Regions from separate parts of the Claveliimonas bilis genome, predicted to be linked through region 2. Evidence: riboswitches for the same ligand, from Rfam matches in the RefSeq annotation. Region 2 holds a riboswitch; the other holds the start of a gene.
The links. A riboswitch is a leader RNA that binds a small molecule or an ion and turns the genes downstream of it on or off. The one in region 2 is predicted to bind thiamine pyrophosphate.
Positions count from the first base shown of each region.

Region 1 (7,945 bases), 1.4 Mb from region 2:
GATAATGTGGTATTTATTGACGCCTCTTGTAATTCCCACAATGGTTCCCCTTGCGTACGGATCCCAGTGAGGCGCCCCCAGTCCTGTAAAGGCCGGCACAACATAACATCCGTTTGTGTCCTCCACTTTTCCGGCCATATACTCCGAATCCTCAGCTGAATCAATGAGCCTCATCTCATCCCGCAGCCACTGGATCGCTGCGCCCGCCACAAAGATCGAGCCTTCCAGGGCATAGTTTATTCTTCCATCCAGCCCCCAGGCAATGGTTGTCAAAAGTCCATTGTCGGAAAATACCGGGCTTTCTCCTGTATTCATTAAAAGGAACCCGCCCGTCCCATATGTATTTTTGGCCTCTCCCGGCTGAAAACAGGTCTGTCCGAACAGAGCCGACTGCTGGTCTCCGGCTGCACCTCCAATGAGGATACGTCCTCCGAAATAAGAAGGATCTGTCTCCCCGTAAATATAGCTTGACGGTTTCACCTTAGGCAGCATGGATGCCGGAATGTCCAGAAGAGCCAAAATCTCTTCATCCCACTGCAGGGTGTTGATATTAAAAAGCATGGTTCTGGAAGCATTGGAATAATCGGTGACATGGATCTTCCCCTTTGTCAGCTTCCAGATCAGCCACGTCTCTACTGTTCCGAATAAAAGCCGGCCTTTTTCCGCTTTTTCCCTGGCTCCTTCCACATGATCCAGGATCCATTTGATCTTGGTGGCGGAAAAATAAGCATCAATCTTCAATCCCGTTTTCTGCCGGATCTTTTCCTCCCAGCCGTCCGCGATCAGCTTATCGCAGAACTTTGCTGTCCGTCTGCACTGCCAGACAATGGCCCGGCATATGGGTTCTCCTGTTATCTTGTCCCATACGATCACTGTTTCCCGCTGGTTCGTAATTCCGATCACCGCAATGTCCGAAGCCTCCGCTCCGATCTTGCTCATGGCTTCCACTGCTACTCCAAGCTGGCTGGACCAGATCTCGTCTGCATCATGCTCCACCCAGCCGGGCTTCGGAAAATACTGGGTAAACTCCTTTTGGGCCATGCTGCAGATCCTGCCCTCTTTTTCAAATAAAATACAGCGGTTGCTCGTTGTGCCCGCATCCAGTGCCATTACATACTTCGCCATAGCTTCTCCCTTCTTCTATTCGACACGTAGTAAAGTTAAAAAGTGTTACGTGTCAGATTGCATGAAACGGTGGGTCAAACTGCGTTTTACGGTGGGTTTTTTTGCATATTTCCTACATCCGTACCCGGAAACTTTTCTCATCTTCTTCCAGTGGAAGATCTTTGGTATCCATCCAGTCGATCCGGATAAAGCTGTCATGGCTTAGTCCGTATAAAAGCTTATCTACCAGTTGGGGACGCCCCTGTATTTCCAGAGTAACAGTCCCATCCATCTCATTTCTTACCCAGCCGGTAAGTCCCATGGATTTTGCCAGATATTTCGCCTTATATCGGAAGCCCACACCCTGTACTAATCCCTGAAAATGAATCCTTTTACGCACCTCTGCCATACCGTTTTCCCTCCGAATTGTCTTCTGCTCTTCATTTTAATTCTTTTTCGTATGTCTGGCAAGTATCACTGCCCAAAAGCGGTCCACACTATTAAAAGATTCTCACTGTCCAAAGACGCTTTGCTTTACACCCGCATTGCCCCGGACATAACACACCCGCCTGCCGCGCCGGCCTGCATCACTTCCTCCATCTGCCCGCTTCCCATGTGTATTCCTCCGATGGCATAGACAGGTACGCTGACAGACTGGCACACTTCTCTTAAAAATCCCAGCCCCCTGGGCTTTAAATCCTTTTTACAGTCCGTCTGGTAAATATGCCCTGCGGTCAGATAGGAAACGCCCAGCAGTTCTGCTTCTTTTGCCTCCTCCAAAGAGTGGACAGATGCGCCAATGACCGGAAATTCCGGCAGTCCTTTCTTTCCGCCATGTTTTCTTAGAAGAGGCAGCGGAAGATGGATTGCTGCCGCCCCTGCTTCCCTGGCTGCCTGTACAAACGTATGGTAAATGCAGGGGACCTCATACCTTTTGCATATAGCATAAACTTCTGACGCCAGCCGTCCGTATTCCTCCTCGCTTAGATCTTTTTCCCGGACGAGCACTGCTTCCGGTCTTTTCAGACAGATTCTTTCTATCTGCTCCATGTAGGGGCGCGCGGTCAGTTTCCGGTTTGTCACTGCGATCACATGTTCCCAGTTTTCCCTCTCTGTCTTTCTGCACATGGGCTGCCTCCTACACATAAATGGCGTCCGCCATAACGGGCTGCAGGTGATGTTCCCGCAAAGCTCCATAGATTTCCTCCACAGACCGGTCGTCGGAAATCTCGAACTGCTCATCCCCTTTATCCTGGACTTCCTCCCCGTGTTCTCCGATTCCGGTACTCACCCCGGCAGAAATTTTAGTGGCTGCGATCTGCATCAGATTATCCCTCACTCTCGCGCACTCCCGGCTGGACACGGTAATCCCTGCAAAAGGCATAAACAGCCTGTAGGCGCAGATCACCTGAAGGAGCTGTCTTTCGTGAACATCCATAGGATTGATCCTGTCATTGTTGATGATCGGGCGAAGTCTCGGACATGAGAACGCAATCTCTGCATGGGGATATTTTTTCTGTAAAAGATAAGCGTGCATTCCCGTGGCAAAAGCGTCCTTCCTGAAGTCGTCCAACCCCAGCAGCGCTGAGAGTCCCACTCCTCGCATTCCTCCCATCAGCGCTCTTTCCTGAGCATAAAACCGATATGGGAAAATTCGCTTATGTCCGGCCAGATGAAGCGTTTCATATTTATCCGGATTGTAAGTCTCCTGAAAAACTGTCACATAGTCCGCTCCGCACTTGTGCAGATAAGCGTATTCGTCCGTATTCACAGGATAGATTTCCAGCCCGATGACTTTAAAATATTCTCTTGCCATTTCCACTGCTTTTCCAATGTATTCTACTGTGGATTTTTTCCGGCTCTCCCCGGTAAGGATCAGGATCTCCTGAAGTCCGGTCTTTGCAATGGCCGCAAATTCCCGGCGGATCTCTTCTTCATTCAGCTGTGCCCTGCGAATATGATTATGGCAGTTAAAGCCGCAGTAAATACAGTAATTTTCACAGTAGTTTGCTATATAGACCGGAGTAAACATACTGACAGAATTTCCGAAATATTTCTGTGTCTCTGCCTGGGCCTTCCTTGCCATCTCCTCCAGAAGGGGAAGGGCCGCCGGAGAAAGAAGCGCCTGAAAATCCTTAAGCGTCCTTCTTTCCTTTGCGAGGGCGTTTCTGACGTCACTTTCTGTAAAAGAATCATAGTCATAGGCTTTCGTTTCCGCCAGCACCTGCTCCAGCATATCCGACGGAATCTGTTCCATATCCGGCAGATAAGTCATATGATCGATCCGATGTTCTTTTTGGTGCTCTTTGATCTCGTCACTTAAAATACTTTCGTTGATCTTTTCCATCTCTTTCCCCTCCTAGTCTCTCAAATATCCTGTCAGCGGGGAAGAAGCGCTTCCGCCCCTTGCCATGGTCTGTCCCATTCCCGCAAGATAAGCGGCCCGTCCTGCCTGCACGGCAAGCCCCATAGCTCCCGCCATTGCCTTTACATCGCCGGAAGATGCGATGGCCGTATTTGCCATGACAGCCGCTGCTCCCATCTCCATGGCCTCACATGCCTGGGACGGCCTTCCGATCCCTGCGTCTACGATAACAGGCAGGTCGATCTCATCAATAAGAATCTGGATAAATTCCTTTGTGCAAAGCCCTTTATTGGAGCCGATAGGCGCTCCCAGAGGCATAATGCAGGCTGCTCCCGCATCCGCCATATCTCTGGCCGCATTGAGATCCGGATACATATAAGGCATCACCACAAATCCTTCTTTTGCCAGAATTTCCGTTGCCCGGACTGTCTCGTAATTATCCGGCAGCAGATATTTGCTGTCGCGCATGATCTCAATCTTCACAAATTCACTGCCGCAGACTTCCCGGGCCAGCCTGGCGATCCTCACTGCCTCCTCGGCGTTCCTTGCCCCCGAAGTATTTGGCAGTATAGTTATTCCTTCCGGTATATAATCTAAAATATTGGCAAGTCCGCCCTCATTTGCTCTCCGAAGAGCCATGGTCACGATCTGCGCTCCGGCGTTTTCCACAGCCGCCTGTATCAGATCCAGAGAATACTTTCCGGATCCTAAAATAAATCTGGATGTAAATTCGTGATCCCCCAACTTCCATGTATCTTTTTCTGTATTCATCTTTCTTTCCTCCCTGCTGTTATTCTTATTTTTTCTATTTCCTTTCGTTAGCGTCGGTGTACAAGAACATATACGGTATACTTTTCCCTTATGATTTTTCCAGGATCAGCCTCACGATCATATTTGCCTGATGAGCCGCACACAGCGCCACCCGGGGCGCCATCAGTCCCGGCACCTCCTCTGCCGTGGATGTCTCGTCGCCGCACAGATAAAAATGGTCCGTAATTCTTCTGGTGCGTATTTTATTGCTGTCCCCAAATCCTGCCATGCCGCTTGCCGCCACCAGATATTTCCCCGGAAAATATTCCAGCGCAGAATTGACAAGCATCGCTTTATATTCCGGCACATCAAAAGCCTCACAGATATAATCATCCTCCTGAAACAATTCCCGGACATTTTCCTCCTGTATTTTGATACATTCTGTACGGATATCAAGATATGGATTGATCCTCTGCAGATTTTCTCTTATGGCGTCCGTTTTGTACATTCCGATCTGGCTGATAAAATACTGCTGCCGATTTAAGTTGGTAATGTCCACACGGTCAAAATCGATCAGGTGCAGATGTCCTACACCGATCCGGGCAAGACTGACTGCAATATTAGAGCCAAGCCCTCCAAGCCCTGCGACCGCCACCCTGGCTTTTCTCAAACTCTCCTGGATTCCGGAGCTGTGCCTTTCCTCCAGGGCCTTTTCTATTTCTTGCTTTGTTATCATCCTGCGGATTTCCTTTCCTGTAAATTTAGCCCCCTCCTACAAAACTTACGACTTCCAGCACATCTCCATCCTGTAGGATAATGTCCTGATAGGAAGTCTTGGGGATGATCTCTCCGTTTCGTTCTACTGCAATGCGCTCCATGCGGTATCCTTTCTCTTCCAGATATTCCTTGAGCGTCTTTCCTTCCAAATGCAGCTCTTCTTGGCCATTTATCCGAATCATTCTCCTTCTCCTTTCCTGCCTCGATATAGAGGAGAAACTGTTCCTATACAAGGAACAAATTTCCACTTCGCGCGAGTGCGCATCCCGCGGAGCGTTTATTTAATGGGGAACGAAGTTCCCTGCTAAATAAAAAAAGGTTCACGAAAGAATACACCCGCGGTGGTGCACCCCTTCATGAACCTTTGGCTCACTCTATGTCTGGCAATATTATTTTGTGACAGGAATCAAAGTTTCCTAGTTGAATAAAAAAACGGGAAATGGATCTTTGCCCTTTCCCGCACTGAAACAATGTATTTCCCTACGTTGGCATTATCCAAATCAGGTTTCGGGTCGAAGCTTCTCCGCTTCCTCTCAGCCTGTATACAAGCTCCCCGTTTTCACATGTTTTATATTAAAACTTTCCTTCTCCAATGTCAATACCCAGCCTGGCAAATGTGCGAAGTCAGAAGCTCCTGCTCTCCTGGATCGGAAAACGGATTTCTACAATAAACCATCCATCCTGGATTCCTGCCTCTATGGTTCCTCCCATTCGTTCTGTCAGTTCCTTTGCAATGGAAAGACCGAGCCCGGTAGAGCTGCGGCTCCTTGCCTCATCTGCTTTATAAAAGCGGTCAAAAACATGTTCAACCTCTATTTTTTCCGCTCCATCCACCATATTTTCAAAAGAAAGGACCGCACTTTCCTGACGGCGTTCCAGGCGGATACGGATTTTATTACGCCCATGATCCAGACCGTTTTTTATCAGATTCTGGATCACCCGTTTCAGCGCCGGAACATTTCCTTCCATTTCCAGCTCTTCTTCCGTGATGTAGATCTCCGGCTGTATACCCAATGCCATCCACTCTTCATAATAGGAAAAAATCGTTTCTTTTAATATGCGGCCCAGGCGGCACCGCTCCAGCTCCATCTGGTATCCTCCGCTTTGCAGCTTCGTATAAGTAAAAAGCTCTTCCAGCATATCTTTCAGGCTCCTGATCCTCTCCTGTATGACCTGAAGATATCTCTGCTTCTCTTCCTCGTCTTTACTCTCCTCCAAAAGCTGGAAATAACCGTCCAGTGAAGTCAGCGGAGTACGGATATCATGGGACAGACTGGTATATACTTCAGCAATCTCTTCCTCCTTTTTATCCGATTCCTTCTTCCTCTCCCGCCTTTCCAGGAGCAGCTCATTCAGCTTTTCCGCCAGCTCCTCTATCCCGCCGAAACGGATCTGCGTCGTTACCATCATGTTGCTGTCATGTTCTCTCAAAAACGCGATCTGGCGGCAGATGTCTTTCATCTGCCGCTGATATTTCCAGAGCATACCTGCCAGGATCATGATAAGTATAATAAGCAGGACAATAACGATTATAACGATCATCTTTTTCTCCTTCCGCCTGACGGGATGCTCTTAAAAAACCCTTCAAGCTCCTAAACGTCTCTTTTCTGAAATACTGTGCCTGCAAGAGCAAGGGCGCACACTGTGAAGGCCGCTGCTATGATAAGTGCCGAACGTACATCCGCGCCGCTCATTTCCATAGGGATCATACTGATCTTCCCGGTTACCGTGTGAGCCATAAAGTCAAAACTTTCAAATCCCAGCTTTTGGATCAGAAGGTTCACCATTCCGTAAAGCATCATGGTAAGATTCATGCACAGACATACACCCAGCAGCATACTGAGCACATTGCTTCTTAAGATCACGCTGACTGCTGTCAGAACGATCATAAATGCACAGTGGAGAACTGCCTGAATGCCAAAGTAAGAAAGGAACTCTCCCACATTTCCCCATTCCAGATATCCGAAAAGCACTCTTGCACTTATCACTTCCAGTATTGTAAAAATAACCAGAGTCAGTATGGTATAGAGGACGACTGCCACTGTCTTGGCCGCCACAAGCCCGAACCGGTTCCTTACCTGACCGGCTGTATTCTTTACAAATCCGCTGTTTAAGTCTGCATTGGAAAAAATAACAGTAAAGATCGCAATAAAAAGCGCAATAAATTTCCCCTGCACGTTAGCAAAAAACAGATCATATACTGTTACCCTTTCTCCAGGCGTTGTGGGAAGAGTCACCGTCAGCCCAAGATTCGGCGTCTCGTTCTCCCCTCCTTGGGAATCTGTGTAGCTGACCTCTGCATTTACCGGCGCTGTCTTCATGGCCTCTGTCTCTGCATTGTATTCATCAAAACTCATATAATTGGTAAACAGCACACAAAACACCATCACAAGCATGATGATATAAGCGCTCTTTGTGTGAAACATCCGGTATACTTCCATTTTTATCATATTAAGCATGTGCATTCCCTCCTGTCAGATTGAGAAAATAGGTTTCCAGCTCTTCATTTGTCACAGCAAGTCCTTTCACGGGAATGCCTGCTTTTGCAAATTCCATGTTAAGCCGGGCGCTCTCATCCAGCCGCTCAAACACGTATATATGCTCTTTGTCCATCACCTGGTACCGGCGTATCCCCAGCCGGTCCAGTACCGGAATGGCAAGTTCCGGTGACGAGAGAGTAATCTCCAGCCGCTCGCTGCATCTTTCCCGCAGCTCCTCATCTGTGATCTCCTGCAGAAGGGTTCCCTGATGAATGATCCCGTAATCCGTGGCGATCTTGGACAATTCCTCCAAAATATGACTGGATATGAGGATCGTCATATTTCTCTCTTTGTTCAGCCGCAGGATAGTTTCTCTTACCTCCGCAATCCCCTGGGGATCCAGACCGTTGATGGGCTCATCCAGCACCAGAAGATCCGGCTCGCCGATGAGAGCCATAGCAATCCCAAG
Region 1 covers NZ_AP027742.1:927,031-934,975, reverse strand. The annotation lists gene glpK (glycerol kinase GlpK) at 1-1,125, opposite strand, end outside; gene R2J37_RS04515 (acylphosphatase) at 1,238-1,513, opposite strand; gene R2J37_RS04510 (thiamine phosphate synthase) at 1,639-2,232, opposite strand; gene thiH (2-iminoacetate synthase ThiH) at 2,243-3,451, opposite strand; gene R2J37_RS04500 (thiazole synthase) at 3,464-4,240, opposite strand; gene thiF (sulfur carrier protein ThiS adenylyltransferase ThiF) at 4,329-4,955, opposite strand; gene thiS (sulfur carrier protein ThiS) at 4,981-5,178, opposite strand; TPP riboswitch at 5,457-5,562, opposite strand; gene R2J37_RS04485 (sensor histidine kinase) at 5,621-6,538, opposite strand; gene R2J37_RS04480 (ABC transporter permease) at 6,589-7,455, opposite strand; gene R2J37_RS04475 (ABC transporter ATP-binding protein) at 7,448-7,945, opposite strand, start outside.
Region 1: linked by a shared signal. The riboswitch ahead of thiS (sulfur carrier protein ThiS) and the one ahead of thiW (energy coupling factor transporter S component ThiW) in region 2 are both predicted to bind thiamine pyrophosphate.

Region 2 (7,945 bases):
AATAACAGAACGCATCAGACCTTCACTGATATAATCGCTTGTGTTATCGTCTTCTCCGGAAAAATACTGCTCACAGATATGATTAAAAATATCGTAAATACCGGATACCATCTGGTAATGAGGAAGGGTCAGTGTATATTTAGGATTCAGAACTGCAAATTTAGGCATAATGTTCTCATCCGCAAAAACATGGCCGATCTTCTGCTTTGTCTTATGATTTGTGATTACAGACCCGGCATTCATTTCCGATCCGGTTCCTACCATAGTCAGCACACACCCTACCGGAAGAGTCTCGCAGTCCGGTTCTTCAAAACGTATATAATATTTCTCCCAGGGATCTTCTTTACAATTAACAGAAACAGAAACTGCTTTCGCATAGTCGCAGACGGATCCCCCGCCAACTGCCAGCAGAAAATCTGCATTATGGTTTCTTGCAGTTTCAATGCCTTCATAGAGTTTATCCACTGTCGGGTTGGGCATAACACCTGAGATTTCCGCTACATTTTTTCCATTCTTTTTCAAAATTTCTACAACTTCATCATAAATCCCGTTTTTCTTAATAGACCCGCCACCATAGATCAGTATAACATTTTTCCCATACTTTGGCAGTTCTATGTTCAGATTATCCAGCGAATCCTCTCCAAAATAAAGTTTTGTCGGGTTACAATACGAAAAATTTCCCAGCATTTGCAGGTCCTCCTTTGATTTTTTATTCTGACACCATGTCAGTACATATACTATAACTCCATTCTGACATAGTGTCAATATTGTTCGCAAATTTTTTAACTTTTTATTCGCCGTAGTCTAGTTTACCGGCCGCTGACATATAATACATAAAACAGGCCATTTACGAGGAATTTATGCTGACACGTTTCAAATCTTTCCGTCCATTTCGCCCTATTCTTCTTCCCCTTTTATTTGCAGGCGCATTTTTTTTCGGTCATCTGACCGGCTTTATCGTGGAGCAGGTTTTTCCCGCTGCCGCCGAAACATCATCGGAAGGAAACTGGGGACTTAGTTTTCAGGAGGAAGGCGAAGCGCCGATCGGAAACGCCAAAGCCGAAGATCTCAAAGAACTGAACGCCTACTATACAGGTGATACAGGTAAACAGATCATCTATCTTACTTTTGATGCAGGATATGAAAATGGAAATACCGACGCTTTACTGGATGCCTTGAAAAAACATCACGCCCCTGCCACATTTTTCGTTGTCGGTAATTTCATAGAAGATAATCCTGATCTTATCAAAAGGATGGTAAAAGAAGGGCATACCGTCGGCAACCACACCTACAGCCACCCCGATATGTCGCAGATTTCTACAAAGGAAAGTTTTGAAACCGAACTTGGCAAGGTGGAGCTGCTTTATCAAGAGATAACAGGGAAAGAAATGACAAAGTTTTACCGGCCGCCGCAGGGCAAATACAGCCAGGAAAATTTAAAAATGGCCCAGGAACTCGGCTATCATACCTTTTTCTGGAGCCTGGCTTATGTAGATTGGTACGAAGAGGATCAGCCTTCCCGTGAGGAAGCCTTTGACAAACTGCTTCCCCGCATCCATCCGGGAGCTATTGTTCTTCTCCACAGCACTTCTTCTACAAACGCCGGCATTCTCGACGAATTATTAACACGCTGGGAGAAAATAGGGTATGAATTTGGGGATTTAAATGATCTTGTCGCCGAAGAAGGATAGAAAGTAATAAACAAAAAGAGAATACATAAATTTAAATCGGGACGGGGTTTTTATACTCCCGTCCCAAATGAAATCCATATTAAAGAATGTCAATATATTCCCCGGCAAGGGCTTTATTCATACTGCGCACTGCACAGAATTTTCCGCACATACTGCAAGTGTCGCTGTGATCGTCTTCCGGACTTCTGCTGTCACGGATCGCTTTGGCAGTTTCCGGATCCAGCGCGCACGCAAACTGCGCATCCCAGTCCAGTTTTCTCCTGGCATCCGCCATACGGTCGTCGATATCCCGTGCTCCCGGTACGCCTTTTGCTATATCCGCGGCATGGGCTGCAATTTTAGAAGCAATGATTCCCTGCTTTACATCTTCTACATTAGGAAGCGCCAGGTGTTCTGCCGGGGTTACATAGCACAGAAACGCTGCGCCGCTCATGGCTGCCACTGCTCCTCCTATAGCCGCTGTGATATGGTCATATCCCGGCGCAATATCTGTCACCAAAGGTCCCAGTACATAAAATGGCGCGCCCATGCAGATGCTTTTCTGCACTTCCATATTTGCAGCCACCTGGTCAAGCGGCACATGTCCCGGTCCTTCTACCATAACCTGTACATTGTGATCCCACGCTCTTTTTGTCAGCTCGCCAAGGCGCACCAGCTCTTCAATCTGGCACACATCTGTTGCATCCGCCAGACATCCGGGACGGCATGCATCCCCAAGTGAAATTGTCACATCATATTTTTCACAGATGTCTAAAATTTCATCATAGTATTCATAAAACGGATTTTCTTCTCCCGTCATGCTCATCCAGGCAAAGACCAGGCTTCCTCCCCGGCTTACAATATTCATTTTTCTTTTATGTTTCTTAATCTGCTCAATTGTTTTTCGTGTAATTCCGCAGTGCAGCGTAACAAAATCCACGCCGTCCTCTGCATGGAGTCTGATCACATCAATAAAGTCTTTTGCCGACAAAGTTGCCAGATCTCTCTGATAATGAATAACACTGTCATAAACAGGAACCGTTCCGATCATAACCGGACACTCCCTTGTCAGTTTCTGACGGAAGGGCTGAGTATTTCCATGGCTGGACAGATCCATGATCGCCTCTGCGCCAAGGTTTACAGCGCTCATCACCTTTTCCATCTCAATATCATAGTCTTTGCAGTCTCTGGATACTCCCAGATTGACATTGATCTTCGTGCGCAGCATGCTTCCGATTCCTTCCGGGTTAAGGCATGTGTGCTTTTTATTTGCACAGATTGCCACCTTTCCTTCTGCTACAAGCTGCATTAATTTTTCTACCGGCATATTTTCCTTTTTTGCCACGATTTCCATCTGCGGTGTTACAATCCCTTTCCGGGCTGCATCCATTTGTGTTGTGTAATTTTCCATCCGTAGTTTCCTCCTTATCTTTCTGTGTGCTCTGATCTGCCGGTCCTCCAGATTGTTCCGGCTTTTTTCATTTCAGCAGTTCTATCCTGCCACCTTCAGCAGTTTCATTGCGCCGCCTTTTTCCAGAATCGTAATCAGCAAAAAGGCAAGAATACTGCCTACTACCGTAGAAATCAAAAACGGCACGATATAGACAAACAATCCGGCCGGTTCCATCCCCATCAAGAATTTTGCTGCCGGGTACGCTGCCAAAGCCCCCAGGATGCCTGTCCCAAACACTTCGGCAAAGCAGGTTACGCCAAGTCTTCGGCACACCATATACACGATTCCACAGCACAGGGCACCTGCCATACTGCCCGGGAACGCCAGAATACTCCCGATTCCCATCACATTTCTGAGCAGACTTGCACAAAATGCAATTCCCACTCCCCAGCCCGGTCCAAGGGTTACCGCTGCCAGGATATTTACCATGTGCTGTACCGGCGCACATTTGCTTCCCGCCACCGGGAAACTGATCATACTCCCAACTACAGCCAATGCTGTCAGCACACCAGCCAGCACCAGCTTTCTCGTCGCATTCTTCTGCTCCACAAAAAACGTCTCCTTCCTGTTCCGCTACTCCTTTTTACGTTTCTGCTTCATTTTTGTCCGCTTACACGCAAAAACGCTGTCAAGTACTGTATTTATAGTTCTTCTTTAGCGTCGGTGTACAAGGGGCTAAAATCTCCCCTTCACCGACCATGTTGCCCCTTGTACACCGACGCTACGGGAAGACGAGAAAATAAAAGAATTTTTCCAGAATGTTTCACGAAAAAAAATAGAGTTCCACCGACGGAACTCTATCAATTACTCAATATTCATCCCTACGTTGGCATTATCCAAATCAGGTTATGGGTCGAAACAAACCAGTCTCCTCTCAGCCGGCTTCAGCCAGCTCCCCGTATCACTATAATTTTGTACTGGGTTTATTATATCCCTGACATCTGGATTTTGCAACTGCTGCGAAGGAATATTTTCAAAATTACACACCATGTTTCGCAGTTTTGCCCACCGCTTACTGCAACTTGACACGTAGTAAAGTTTAAAAGTGTTACGTGTGGAATTAGCAAATTAACGCATCAACCTGCCGCAGACTCCAGGCAATCCTTGCGCTCTCTTCCAGCTCTTCTATCGCATAAAACGCATCCATCATACTTGCAGCTCCTACAACCGGGCCGTGATTTTGCAACAGGTAGCCGTCGCTGCCTTCCATGTGTTCTTCAAAGAGCCCGAATAATTCCCGGCTTCCCGGAGGCGCATAGGGAATCAGCCCCACTTTGCCCAGTTTCATTTTCAGATAAGGCGTGTGCTCTGGCATGATATCTATCATGGATTCATGGGGAAGGCAGGACCACAGTGTAGAGTAAAAACTATGTGTGTGTATCACAGCCCCGCTCCCTTTTTTCTGATACATAAGCAGATGAAGGGGCGCTTCTTTGCTGGGCTTTGGCCCCGCTATATACTCTCCTTTTAAATCAAGAACCGCAAATTCTTCTTCCTTCAATGTCCCAAAGCAGGTTCCGCTGGCGCTGATGTAAATTTTGTCTTCATGACGAAAGCTGATATTGGCAGTGGAACCGGTTGCTTTCCGCTCATTAAGGGCAATCCGATCCATCGGGATTACTGGGAGAAAAACCAAAGTGTCATGTCCGGCAAAACTCCTGTTGTTGTCTGCGGAAGCCCGGGCAGCGGAAGGACTATTTTCTCCTACGGACTTTACGCCGCCAGCCCCTACACCTCAAATCCGCTTATTGAAGTGGACTGCTACCATTTAAACGCCAAACAATGTGATAAATTATTCAAAGATGAGCGTTCTCCTCTCTTTGAAAATAACTATATCATACTATTTAAAAACCTGAACGCGCTGTCCCCCACACTGCAGAACCTCTTCACCTACTATCTGGAAAATCTGGAACTGACATCACGCCACAAAGTCATCTGTACTTTTACAGGAGACATGGGGGACCTTATTGCCGCCAACCAGTTTTCACAAAATTTAAGCTATCTGATCTCCGGCTTTACGATCCAGCTTCCTTCTATTAATCACAAGCCGGAACTGATCGTATCTATCGCCCGCTCTTACTTGAACAGCCTGAACCAGGAACTTCCCATCCAAATTGCCGGATTTGAGCCTGAAGCCCTGAAACTTCTGGAAGAACATCACTGGCAGTACGGGATCTCACAATTTCAAACTGTACTGAAACAACTTGTTATCCAGTCCAACAGCCAGTTTATTACCGCCGAAAATGTACAGACCATCCTCTCTCATCTGGGACCTTCAAAAAGCAATGCTTCGAGGGATACCCGCCTGAATCTGAACCAGACATTGGATGACATCACAAAAGATGTGATCGATCTCGTATTGAAAGAAGAAAGCATGAATCAGACAAAAGCCGCCAAACGGCTGGGAATCAGCCGCAGTACACTGTGGAAGAAGTTGAAAATGGAGACGTAACACTTTTAAACTTTACTACGTGCCAACTTGCGGTAAACGGTGTGTAAAACTGCGAGAAGCCCCGTCCTTTTTTGAAAATAACCAAAAAAGGACGGGGCTTCTCGCAGTTGTTTTATGTGGGATTTCAATTTTGCACACCGTAGTTTGCAGTTTTACACAGGGTTATACATAAGCTGACACGTAGTTTATATGAAAAGTGTTACGTCACCAATTCACCAAACCACCGTTCAAACGAAGCACGGGCACACATTTTCACTTCCGCTTCCATAGCACGATACTTCTCCATCAGCGTTTTTCCTTCTGCGGTTATCTCACATTTTCCTCCGCTTCTGCCTCCCTGATGCCGGATCAGCAGCGGGGTCCCAAGCTCTCTTTCTGCTCGGTTTATGATTTTCCATCCTTTGCTGTAAGACATTTCCATTTTCTGACAGGCTTCTTTCATAGAACCGCTTTCTTCCAGGTGTTCTAAAAGTTTTATCAGTCCCGGTCCAAACACAGGTTCATCTGTGCAGACCTGCAATTTAACCACAGGCCTGAATTTCCGGCTTTCTTCTTTTTTATCCATTCTTTTCACCTTTTTAATTTTCTTCCAGGAGAAGAAGTCTCTCCGGAGCAATTGTCACAGCCTCCGGAATCCGGCAGCCGCCCCGCTCACTTTTCATCCACAAGCCTTTCTCCGCCTGTTGATCCGCCTTAAAAATAATCGTCTGTTCAAAGGGCGTCTCGGACTGCTCCACCGGCAGTACAGGAAAACGGTTGACTTGGTTTTCCCCTTCTGCTCCGCCTTCCCTTGACTTGCCTGCTGCCGGCAGGATATCATGGGCCCGCACTCCGATATACGCTGTTTTTTCCGAAACAGGTTCTGCCGTCCAAAGAGAAATCCCCCAGTCTTTTGCATAGACCTGAAACTGTCCTCTTTTTTCTATCTGTGAGATATTTTTGCATCCGGTCAATCTGGCAGCCGCTACTTTCCTGGGATTTTCAAACAGTGCTTTTGTATTGTCAGTGATCACATTTTTCCCTTTTTCCATGATCATCGTATCCGTACACAGCCGGTAAATCTCGTCTCTGTCATGGCTCACTAAAATGGTGCATCCTGCAAAATTCCGAATCCACCTTTGCATTTCCAGCTGAAGTTCTTCCTTTAAATAGCTGTCCATAGCGGAAAACGGCTCATCCAAAAGCAGAATATCCGGTTCGCTGGCCAGTATTCTTGCCAAAGCCGTCCTCTGCTGCTGTCCTCCCGAAAGCCGAGTCGGATATTGTTTCTCCAATCCTCTAAGCTGGAACTGTTCCATCAACCCGGCGGCTTTCTGCTTTTTTTCCGCCTTTTTCCCCTGTATGCCGGCCATAATATTTTCTTCTACTGTCATATTGGGAAATAATGCATAATTTTGAAACAGATAGCCTACCTTCCGTTTCTGTGGAGATAGGTCGATCTTTTTCTCACTGTCGTAAAACACTGTTTTTTCCGTGGCAATTCTTCCACGATCCGGACGCACGATCCCGGCTACCGCCTTCAAAGTCATACTTTTCCCGCAGCCGGACGCCCCCAGGATCCCGAGACATCCGCCATTCATGGAAACTTTCATGTCCAACATGTAATGTTTCAGTTGTTTTTGAAAATTAATTTCCAGCTGTTTCATTTTCAGCCGTTACCTCCGGTTAAATTTCTGGAAAATGTATGTCACATAGTTCATCCCTGTCACAACCAGAAAGGAGATCACCACCAGCACAATTACATACTGATATGCTCCCTCCATGTTTCCGGCTGCCACATCAGAATACACAGCCAGAGGCAGGGTCCTTGTCTTTCCCGCAATATTTCCCGCGATCATTGCCGTGGCGCCAAATTCTCCCAGCCCTCTTGCAAACGCCAGGATCCCTCCTGATAAAATTCCGGACAGTGCATTAGGAAAGAGGATTTTCCAGAAAATCTTCCACTCAGACATTCCAAGCGTCCGCCCGGCATCGATCAAATCTCCATTGACCTGCTCAAAAGCCCCTCTGGCGGAACGATACATCAAAGGAAAAGAAATCACCACTGCCGCCAGGACCGTCGCTCCCCACGAAAAGGCGATTTTCACCCCGAAAAACTCCAGAAAGAAACGGCCAATAGGCCGTTTCACTCCGAAGAGATAAAGCAGAAAAAAACCAGCTACCGTCGGCGGCAGGACCAGGGGCAGGGTCAAAATTCCGTCCCATATCATTTTCCATTTTTCATGACGGATCCTCACCACGAGAAACGCTGCCAAAATCCCGGCAAAAAACGTGATCACAATGGCAAGAGACGCCGTTTTTGCCGATATCAGAATCGGTGACCAGTCCATATCCTACCTCTTTATAAATCCGTAATCTTCAAATATCTGG
Region 2 covers NZ_AP027742.1:2,646,105-2,654,049, forward strand. The annotation lists gene R2J37_RS12815 (iron-containing alcohol dehydrogenase) at 1-687, opposite strand, end outside; gene R2J37_RS12820 (polysaccharide deacetylase family protein) at 861-1,691, shown strand; gene thiC (phosphomethylpyrimidine synthase ThiC) at 1,771-3,081, opposite strand; gene thiW (energy coupling factor transporter S component ThiW) at 3,163-3,672, opposite strand; TPP riboswitch at 3,925-4,030, opposite strand; gene R2J37_RS12835 (class II aldolase/adducin family protein) at 4,184-4,759, opposite strand; gene R2J37_RS12840 (helix-turn-helix domain-containing protein) at 4,766-5,575, shown strand; gene R2J37_RS12845 (winged helix-turn-helix domain-containing protein) at 5,775-6,140, opposite strand; gene R2J37_RS12850 (sulfate/molybdate ABC transporter ATP-binding protein) at 6,154-7,221, opposite strand; gene modB (molybdate ABC transporter permease subunit) at 7,231-7,905, opposite strand; gene modA (molybdate ABC transporter substrate-binding protein) at 7,909-7,945, opposite strand, start outside.